DNA from 3 places in the Pseudomonas sp. No.21 genome. Region 3 is predicted to be linked to each of the others. Evidence: predicted binding sites of a transcription regulator. Region 3 holds the regulator's gene; each other region holds the start of a gene.

Region 1 (3,249 bases), on a different contig from region 3:
CGTAGGGGTTGGGCAGCACCACCATCTTGCGCCCGAGATCGGCGGGAAAATGCAGGCTGTAGTTGGTGTAAAGCTGGCGCGTGGACTCGGAGTACACGCACAGGCGGTTCTCGAACAGACGGATGAAACGCTCGGCCAGCTCGCGACGGGCGATGCTGTCCAGGTCCCAGATCAGGTCCTGGTTCTGCTGCTGGCCGAGGTCGACCTCCTGGTGTTCCATGTTGCCCATGCCGGTCCTCAAACGCGGAATTGTCTCAACAAGCGGTTCAACTGCTCGGCCAGTTGGCTGAGCTGCTGACTGGCGGCGCTAGTCTGCTCTGAAGCCATCGCGTTGTCATGGGCCAAGCTGGCTGCCTGGGTCACATTCTGGTTGATGTCCTCCACCACGTGGGACTGCTGCAGGGTGGCACTGGCGATGGAGGCGTTGAGCCCGGTGAGGTTGCGCAACGACTGGGCGATCTGCCCGAGGCTTTCGCCGGCCTGGCTGGCCTGCTCCACGGTCAGCTGCGAGGCGCGGCTGCTTTCGTTGATCACCTTCACCGCCGCTTCGGAGTTGCCTTGCAGGCGCTCGATCATGCCGTGGATCTCGGCGGTGGATTTCTGCGTGCGCTGGGCCAGCAGGCGCACTTCGTCGGCGACCACGGCGAAGCCACGGCCCTGCTCGCCGGCGCGGGCGGCCTCGATGGCGGCGTTGAGCGCCAGCAGGTTGGTCTGCTCGGCGATGGAGCGGATCACTTCCAGGACGGTGCCGATCTGCGAGCTTTCCTCGGCCAGCGAGCGGATCACCTCCACGGCCTGGCCGATGGTGTCGGAGAGCTGGCCGATCTGCCGCAGGCTGGCGTCGATGTTGCTCTGGCCGAGGCGTGCCTGGTCTTCGGCGGTGCGCACCTCGCTGGCGGCGTGCTCGGCGTTCTTCGCCACGTCCTGTACGCCGTAGGTGACCTCGTTGATGGCGGTGGCCACCAGCTCCATCTGCTGGGATTGCTGCTCGCTGTGGCGCTGGCCGTTGCTGGCGATGCCGCCCAGGGAGCCGGCGGCCTGGTCCAGTGCGCCGGCAGCGTCCAGTGATTGGCGGATGACCCCGCGCAGCTTGCTGGTGAAGGCGTTGAAGTGCCCGGAAAGCGCGGTGATCTCGTCGCGACCCTGGCCATCCAGCGAACTGGTCAGGTCACCTTCGCCGCTGGCTATGTTGGCCATGGCCGCCACAACGTCCTGCAGCGGGCGGGTGATGCTGCGGGCGATCACCACCACCAGCACCGCCATGATCAGGGCGATCACCAGGCCGATGAAGGAGGCGCGCAGGGCCTGGGACCAGAATTCCTCCTGCATGTCGTCGATGTAGATGCCCGAGCCGATCACCCAGCCCCAGGGTTCGAAAAGCTGCACGTAGGACACCTTGGGCACCGGGTCGCTGGCGCCCGGCTTCGGCCAGCGGTAGTCGACGAAGCCCGCGCCCTTGCTGCGGGCCACGGCCACCATGTCGTTGAACAGCGGCTTGCCGTCCGGGTCCTTGTAGCCGGAGAGGTCCTGCCCCTCCAGCTTCGGGTTGGTCGGGTGCATGACCATGCGCGGGGTCAGGTCGTTGATCCAGAAGTAGTCGTTCTTGTCATAGCGCAGCGCGCGGATGGCCTGCATGGCCTGCTTCTGCGCGTCCTCGCGGGGCAGGGTGCCGGCAGCCTCCTGGGCCTGGAAGTGCTGCAGCACGCCAGCGGCGGTCTGCACCACGTGCTGGGTCTTGAGCTCCTTGCCATGCAGCAGGTCGCTGTGGATCTGCTGGAGCATGGCCATCCCGAGAACCACCAGCATCGACACCGCGACGACGAGGATCAGCCAGAGGCGGCGGCTGATGGGCAGACTGCGAAGGTTCATGGTCGGGGGCTCCTGACTCGTTATTGTTCTGCGGCCGGATTTCGCGCTCCAGCGCGGTCGTTGCCACGCGCGAATCCACATCATGTCTGATAGCATTTCGGCCTTCGGCCGGCAAACCTGATGCAGATCGTCGGCCGGGAACCCGCGTCACTGTGGCTGGTCTCAGCCGCGCACGGCACCCGTCCGGGCCACACCACACACCTTTTCGAGCAGGCCGCCATCGGGCGAGCCTTGGGGAGAACCAATGGATTTTTGGACGGCCTTCCAGGCCCTGATTCTGGGCGTAGTCGAAGGCATCACGGAGTTCCTGCCGATCTCCAGCACCGGCCACCAGATCATCGTCGCGGACCTGATCGGCTTCGGTGGTGAGCGCTTCCAGGCGTTCAACATCATCATCCAGCTCGGCGCCATCCTCGCCGTGGTCTGGGAATACCGGCGCAAGATCTTCGACGTGGTGGTGGGCCTGCCTCGCGAGCGCAGCGCCCAGCGCTTCACCGGCAACCTGCTGGTGGCCTTCTTCCCGGCGGTGATCCTGGGCGTGGCCTTCGCCGACCTGATCCACCACTACCTGTTCAACCCCATCACCGTGGCCACGGCGCTGGTCATCGGCGGGGTGATCATGCTCTGGGCCGAGCGTCGCGATCACCTGATCCAGGCCGAGACGGTGGACGACATGAACTGGAAGCAGGCCCTCAAGGTGGGCTTCGCCCAGTGCCTGGCGCTGGTGCCCGGCACCTCGCGCTCCGGCGCCACCATCATCGGCGGGCTGCTGTTCGGCTTGTCGCGCAAGGCGGCCACCGAGTTCTCCTTCTTCCTCGCCATGCCCACCATGGTCGGCGCGGCGGTGTACTCGGGCTACAAGTACCGCCACCTGTTCCAGCCCTCCGACCTGCCGGTGTTCGCCCTGGGCTTCGTGGTCTCCTTCATCTTCGCGATGATCGCCGTGCGCGCGCTCCTCAAGTTCATCGGCAACCACAGCTACGCGGCCTTCGCCTGGTACCGCATCGGCTTCGGCCTGCTGATCCTCGCCACCTGGCAGTTCGGGCTGATCGACTGGGCCACCGCCCAGGGTTGATGAGTCCCGGGCATTCGCGACATCGATAAAGGCACGCCCCCGGGCGTGCCTTTGTCATAGTGGGCGCCTGCACCGCAACGATTGAGGAAAGCCCATGAGCGCGCTCGAACATCGCCTGCTGGAGGTCAACGGCATCCGCCTGGGGCTGTATTGCGCGGGCCCCGAGGATGGGCGGCCACTCTGGCTGCTGCATGGGTTCCCCGAGTGCTGGCATTCCTGGCGCAACCAGATCGAGCCGCTGCTGGCCGCCGGCTACCGCGTGCTGGTACCGGAGATGCGCGGCTACGGCGGCAGCAGTGCCCCGA
Region 2 (3,249 bases), on a different contig from region 3:
GAATCTGGATGCAAATATTATGCACAGGGCGTCCAGTATTTCGCACGGCGTTTCTTTTGACACCCGCCCGCTCATTCGGCAGAGTACGCGGCTTTTTTTGCGGGACACCGCAAGGCGGGAGAGAAGCGGATGAATGCAGTGATTGTAGCTGTCGCCATCATGCTGGTGCTGAGCCTGTGCCGGGTGCACGTGGTGATGGCCCTGGTGATCGGCGCGCTGGCGGGCGGCCTGCTCGGCGGCCTGGGCGTGCAGGGCACGCTGGATGCCTTCAACAAAGGCCTCGGTGGTGGCGCGACCGTCGCCCTGTCCTACGCGCTGCTGGGGGCTTTCGCCGTGGCCATCGCCCGCTCCGGGCTGGCCCACGCGCTCGCCGACAGCGTCGTCGGGCGGGTCGAGCGTGGCGGGGATGCGGGCGGCGCTGCGCTGAAATGGGGCCTCATCGCCCTGTTGCTGGGCGTGGCCATCTCCTCGCAGAACATCCTGCCGATCCACATCGCCTTCATCCCGCTGCTGGTGCCGCCGCTGCTGTACGTGCTGACGCGCCTGCAGATCGACCGGCGCCTGGTGGCCTGCGTGATCACTTTCGGCCTGGTCACCCCCTACATGTTCCTGCCGGTGGGGTTCGGCAACATCTTCCTCAACGAGATCCTGCTGGCCAACGTGGCGAAAAGTGGCGTCGACGTTACCGGTGTGAACGTCACCGAGGCGATGGTGATACCGGCGCTGGGCATGGTGGCCGGCCTGTTCCTGGCCGTGTTCGTCAGCTACCGCCGCAAGCGCACCTACGACCTGGCGCTGATCGCCCGCGCCGAGCAGGTGGAGGCCAGGTACGACCGACGCAGCCTGGCGGTGGCCGGCCTGGCCATCGTCGTCGCCTTCGTGGTGCAACTGTGGCTGGACTCGATGATCGTCGGTGCGCTGGTGGGCTTCCTGGTGTTCTCGTTGTCGGGCGTGGTGCGCTGGAACGAGGTCGACGACCTGTTCACCCAGGGCATGAAGATGATGGCCATGATCGGCTTCATCATGATCGCCGCCGCCGGTTTCGCCGAAGTGATGCGCGCCACCGGCCAGGTGACCAGCCTGGTGGAGGCCTCCGCCGCGCTGATCGGCAACAGCCAGGCCCTGGGTGCGCTGCTGATGCTGCTGGTGGGCCTGCTGGTGACCATGGGCATCGGCTCTTCCTTCTCCACGGTGCCGATCATCGCGGCGATCTTCGTGCCGCTGGGCATGCAGCTGGGCTTCAGCCCGCTGGCCATCGTGTCCATCGTCGGCACCGCCGGGGCCCTCGGGGACGCCGGTTCGCCCGCCTCGGACTCGACCCTGGGCCCGACGGCCGGCCTCAATGTCGACGGCCAGCACGACCATATCTGGGACACGGTCGTCCCCACTTTCCTGCATTACAACCTGCCGCTACTGGCATTCGGCTGGGCGGCGGCCATGCTTCTCTGACAGCCCCCGTGCCATCCGGCCGAACGTCGGTGTCGGCCGGGTGCTACAGCTATTCACGGGGCTGCCGATAAGCGGTCGATCCCGTTTCGTTTTCCCGGCCTGCCTCCCTTCAAGGAATGGAAATATGCGCCTGACACTCAAATCCAAGGTCCTGCTGCTGGCGCTCGCGCCGGTGATCCTCTTCGCCCTCGTGCTCAGTGGCGCCGCCGCCAAGGTGCTGCTCGACCTGGCGGAAGGCGAGGTGAAGGAAACCCGCGAACGGCTGATCCAGGAGAGCCGCCAGGAGCTGCAGCACTACATGCAGATCGCCCTGGGCTCGGTCCAGACCCTCTATGACGCGTCCCCGGCCAACGATATGGCCACCCGCGACAAGGCCATCGAGATCCTCAAGAAGATCAAGTACGGCAAGGACAGCTACTTCTTCGCCTACGATTCGCAGGTGATCCGCCTGTTCCGCGGCGACAGCCCGGTGGACGTGGGCAAGAGCTTCTCGGGCCGCAAGGACGTCAACGGCGTGCCTGTCAACGACGAGCTGGTCCGGGTCGCCAAGGATGACAGCCACTACGTGTTCTACAGCTCGCCCCTGCCGGGCAACGAGAGCGTGCAGGTGCCCAAGCTCGGCTACACCTACTACCTGCCCAAGTGGGACATGGCGCTCGGCACCGCGGTGAACCTCGATGGCGTGGAGGCCCAGGTGGCGGTGGTGCAGGAGGCGATCGACGCGCGCATCAGCACCATCCTCACCAGCATCGCGGTGATCGCCGCGATCCTGCTGGTGGTGTTCGGCATCATCGGCACCGCGCTGAGCAACGCCTTCCTGCGTCCCCTGCAGCAGATCAAGGCCAACCTGGACGACATCGCCGCCGGTGAAGGCGACCTGACGCGCCGTTTGCCGGCCGACAGCCATGACGAACTGGGCGAACTGGCCGGTTCCTTCAACCGCTTCGTCGAGAAGATCCACGGCCTGGTGCGCCAGATCGTCGACATGACCGGCCAGCTCACCGGCCTGGTGGGGGAGGTGTCGGCCCAGGCCCACCGCTCCGAGCAGGCCATGGAGCGCCAGCGCCACGAGACCGACCAGGTGGCCACGGCGATCAACGAGATGTCCGCCGCCGCCCACGAAGTGGCCAAGAGCGCCCAGGGGGCCGCCGAGGCCGCCCAGCAGACCGACCAGGAAGGCCAGGCGGCGAAGAAGGTGGTGGACGGCAGCATCACCCGCATCCATGCGCTGGTGGGCGATATCCGCGAGAGCGGTGCATCCCTGGACAGCCTGCAGCAGGACGTGCAGTCCATCGTCAGCGTGCTGGGGGTGATCCGCTCCATCGCCGAACAGACCAACCTGCTGGCGCTCAACGCCGCCATCGAGGCCGCACGGGCCGGCGAGGCGGGGCGCGGCTTCGCCGTGGTCGCCGACGAGGTGCGCGCGCTGGCCAGCCGCACCCAGCAGAGCACCCAGGAAATCCAGGGCATGATCGACCGCCTGCAGCAGGGCACCCAGGAGGCGGTGACCTCCATGCGCCGCTCCAGCGATGCCGGCGAGATCACCAGCGAACAGGCCAACCAGGCCGGCTCCTCGCTGGACGCCATCGCCCAGCTGATCGGCACCATCAATGCGATGAACGCGCAGATCGCCAGCGCCGCCGAGGAGCAGACCGCCGTGGCCGAGGAGATCAACCGCAGCGTGCACCAGATCGCCGTCGCCGTTGACAGCGTCGCCGACGAAACCCAGCAGGGCGCCCAGACCGCCCGCAGCCTGGCGGCCCTCGGCGAGCGCCTGGGGGCGCTGGTGCGCCAGTTCCG
Region 3 (3,249 bases):
TGAACATCTCGTTGACGGTGTCCAGCGCCTGCAGGACCACGTCCATGAGCTCCGCCGTCACGCGGCGTTCACCCTTGCGCAAGATGTCGAACACGTTCTCGGCGATGTGGCAGCACTCCACCAGCGCATTCAGCTGGAGGAAACCGGCACCGCCCTTGACCGTGTGGAAGCCGCGGAAAATGGCATTGAGCAGATCCATATCGTCCGGACGGCTCTCGAGCTCGACCAGCTGTTCGGACAATTGCTCCAATATTTCGCCGGCCTCAACCAGGAAGTCCTGGAGGATTTCTTCATCGGCGTCGAAGCTCATTCGGTTGCTCCCTAGAATCCAAGGCTGGATAACAGATCATCGACATCGACCTGACCGGACACGACATCATCACGCTTATCGGCATTGATCTGCGGACCTTCACCCCTGGAAGGCTCTTTTTGTTTTTCTTTTTCAGCCACGAGCTCCGCACGGTCGTGCTGGATGCCGGCGAAACGATCGACGTCGCTGGCCATCAGTACCAGTTTCACCAGATTGCTCTCGACTTCGGTGACCAACTGGGTAACGCGCTTGATCACCTGCCCCGTCAGGTCCTGGTAGTCCTGAGCGAGAAGGATGTCGTTCATTCTGGACGAAAGCTGCTCGGTGTCGCGTTGACTGCGAGCAAGGAAGGTCTCGATACGCTTGGCCAGGTCGCGGAAGGCATCCGCGCCAATTTCCCGACGCATGAAGCGGCCCCACTCCTCACCCAGGCTCTGGGCTTCGTCGCCCAACCCGTTGAGCAGCGGCGCGCTCTCCTCCACCAGGTCCATGGTCCGGTTGGCAGCCTTCTCCGTCATCTTCACCACGTAGGAGAGACGATCGGTGGCATCGGCGATCTGCGAGACCTCGGTGGCGTGGGGCAGATGCGGGTCGATCTGGAAGTTGACGATCGCGGTGTGCAGCTCGCGCGTCAGCTTGCCGACTTCCTGGTAAAGCCCACGGTCACGGACCTTGTTGAGTTCATGGATGAGTTGCACGGCATCGCCGAAATTGCCTTTTTCAAGGGTCTCGACCAGCTCGCGCGCATGGTTTTTCAGGGTCGACTCTAGGTCTCCCGATTGGGAATCTTTCTGGTCCATGGCGTCCTCGCGACTGGCATCAGCCGTTGACCCGTTCGAAGATCTTCTCGATCTTCTCTTTGAGCACCTGGGCGGTGAAAGGCTTGACCACATAGCCATTCACACCGGCCTGGGCCGCTTCGATGATCTGGTCACGCTTGGCCTCGGCCGTCACCATCAGCACCGGCAGGTGCTTGAGGCGCTCGTCGGCACGCACGGCGCGCAACAGATCGATCCCGGTCATGCCGGGCATGTTCCAGTCGGTGACCAGGAAATCGAAATTGCCACTGTGCAGCATGGGTAGAGCGGTGGTGCCATCATCGGCCTCTGCGGTATTGGTGAAACCCAAGTCACGCAGGAGGTTCTTGATGATGCGTCTCATCGTCGAGAAATCGTCCACGATGAGGATTTTCATGTTCTTGTCCAAATCGACCTCCGTACAGTCCTAAACGCCCCCGAATAACGGGGGCGTCGATCAATCGAAAAACCGGCGTGCCGATCAGTGTGCTCGCCACTCGCCCAGCCGCGACCGCAAACGCGCAGCACATTGGCTGTGCAACTGGCTCACACGCGATTCACTGACCCCCAGCACTTCGCCGATTTCCTTCAAATTCAGCTCTTCGTCGTAATACAGCGCCAGTACCAGGCGCTCTCGTTCCGGCAGATTGGCGATGGCGTCAGCCAGCGCCGCCTGGAAGCGTTCGTCTTCCAGATCATTCGAAGGTTCGAGATGGGTGACTCCGGTATCTTCGTGCGTCGCGCCATGCTCACCGTCCTGCAACAGGTCGTCGAAGCTGAACAGGCGACTGCCCAAAGTGTCGCTCAGGATGCCGTAGTAATCTTCGAGACTCAATCCAAGTTCGGCCGCAACTTCCTGATCTTTAGCGTCTCGCCCGGTTCTCGCCTCAATTTTCCGGATGGCATCGCTCACCATCCGGGTGTTGCGGTGGACCGAACGTGGTGCCCAGTCCCCTTTCCTCACTTCGTCGAGCATGGCACCGCGGATGCGGATGCCGGCGTAGGTCTCGAAACTGGCGCCCTTGCTGGAATCGTATTTCTTCGAGGCTTCGAGCAGGCCGATCATGCCGGCCTGCATCAGGTCCTCCACCTGCACGTTGGCCGGCAGGCGGCCCAGCAGGTGGTAGGCGATACGTTTGACCAGCGGCGCGTAGCGCTCGATCAGCTGGTGCTGGGAATCCCTAGCCTGTGCCTTGTTGTACATACGAAGTCCACTAGCGGGTGTCATATGGCCGAATCCGCGATCGGTTGCTGCACCAGGCGCTCGACGAAGAACTCCAGATGACCGCGTGGGTTCGCCGGCAGGGGCCAGCTATCCACCTTCTGGGCTATCGCCTTGAACGCCAGGGCGCACTTCGAGCGCGGGAAGGCTTCGTAAACCGCGCGCTGCTTCTGCACGGCCTTGCGTACGGACTCGTCATAGGGCACCGCACCGACGTATTGCAAGGCCACATCCAGGAAGCGATCAGTCACTTTTGTCAGCTTAGCAAAGAGGTTGCGACCCTCCTGTGGACTGTGTGCCATGTTGGCCAATACGCGGAAACGGCTCATGCCGTAGTCGCGGTTGAGGAGCTTGATCAAAGCATAGGCGTCGGTGATGGAAGTGGGTTCGTCGCAGACGACCACTATCACTTCCTGCGCCGCACGCACGAAGCTGACCACCGCATCGCCGATACCGGCAGCGGTGTCGATCACCAGCACATCGAGGTTGTCGCTGATCTCGCTGAAGGCCTGGATCAGGCCGGCGTGCTGCATGGGCGAAAGCTGCACCATGCTCTGGGTGCCGGAAGCGGCCGGCACGATGCGTACACCCCCCGGCCCCTGCAGCAGCACGTCGCGCAGGTCGCACTCGCCGGCGATCACGTCGGCGAGGGTGCGCTTGGCGGTGAGGCCGAGCAGCACGTCGACGTTGGCCAGGCCGAGGTCGGCGTCCAGCAGCATGACCCGGCGACCGAGGTCGGCGAGGGCCAGCGAGAGGTTCACCGACACATTGGTCTTGCCGACGCCACCCTTGCCGCCGGTCACAGCAATCACCTGTACGGGATGCAAACTACCCATTTATTACACCTTGTCTCACGTCGACTGGGCCACTTGGCGGGCTCGTGCCACTCATCCGGAGTGGCTGGGGTTCTAACCGACTCG

The links. Region 3 encodes FliA, which starts transcription of late flagellar genes. Its sites were predicted from a motif close to CTAAAGTTTNNNNNNNNNNNGCCGNTAA; they were not measured.
Region 1: a site for FliA is predicted at 1,964-1,991, ahead of ACYJSS_RS28940 (methyl-accepting chemotaxis protein). Genes of this name have one in related genera too.
Region 2: a site for FliA is predicted at 1,493-1,520, ahead of ACYJSS_RS01180 (methyl-accepting chemotaxis protein). Genes of this name have one in related genera too.

What each region holds. Positions count from the first base shown of each region.
Region 1 is NZ_BAAJNO010000021.1:46,086-49,334, reverse strand. It holds gene ACYJSS_RS28945 (hypothetical protein) at 1-229, opposite strand, end outside; gene ACYJSS_RS28940 (methyl-accepting chemotaxis protein) at 238-1,869, opposite strand; gene ACYJSS_RS28935 (undecaprenyl-diphosphate phosphatase) at 2,114-2,944, shown strand; gene ACYJSS_RS28930 (alpha/beta fold hydrolase) at 3,039-3,249, shown strand, end outside.
Region 2 is NZ_BAAJNO010000001.1:260,583-263,831, forward strand. It holds gene ACYJSS_RS01175 (Na+/H+ antiporter family protein) at 130-1,449, shown strand; gene ACYJSS_RS01180 (methyl-accepting chemotaxis protein) at 1,574-3,249, shown strand, end outside.
Region 3 is NZ_BAAJNO010000014.1:104,364-107,612, reverse strand. It holds gene ACYJSS_RS25780 (chemotaxis protein CheA) at 1-310, opposite strand, end outside; gene ACYJSS_RS25775 (protein phosphatase CheZ) at 322-1,110, opposite strand; gene ACYJSS_RS25770 (chemotaxis response regulator CheY) at 1,130-1,504, opposite strand; gene fliA (RNA polymerase sigma factor FliA) at 1,589-2,335, opposite strand; gene fleN (flagellar synthesis regulator FleN) at 2,332-3,165, opposite strand; gene flhF (flagellar biosynthesis protein FlhF) at 3,238-3,249, opposite strand, start outside.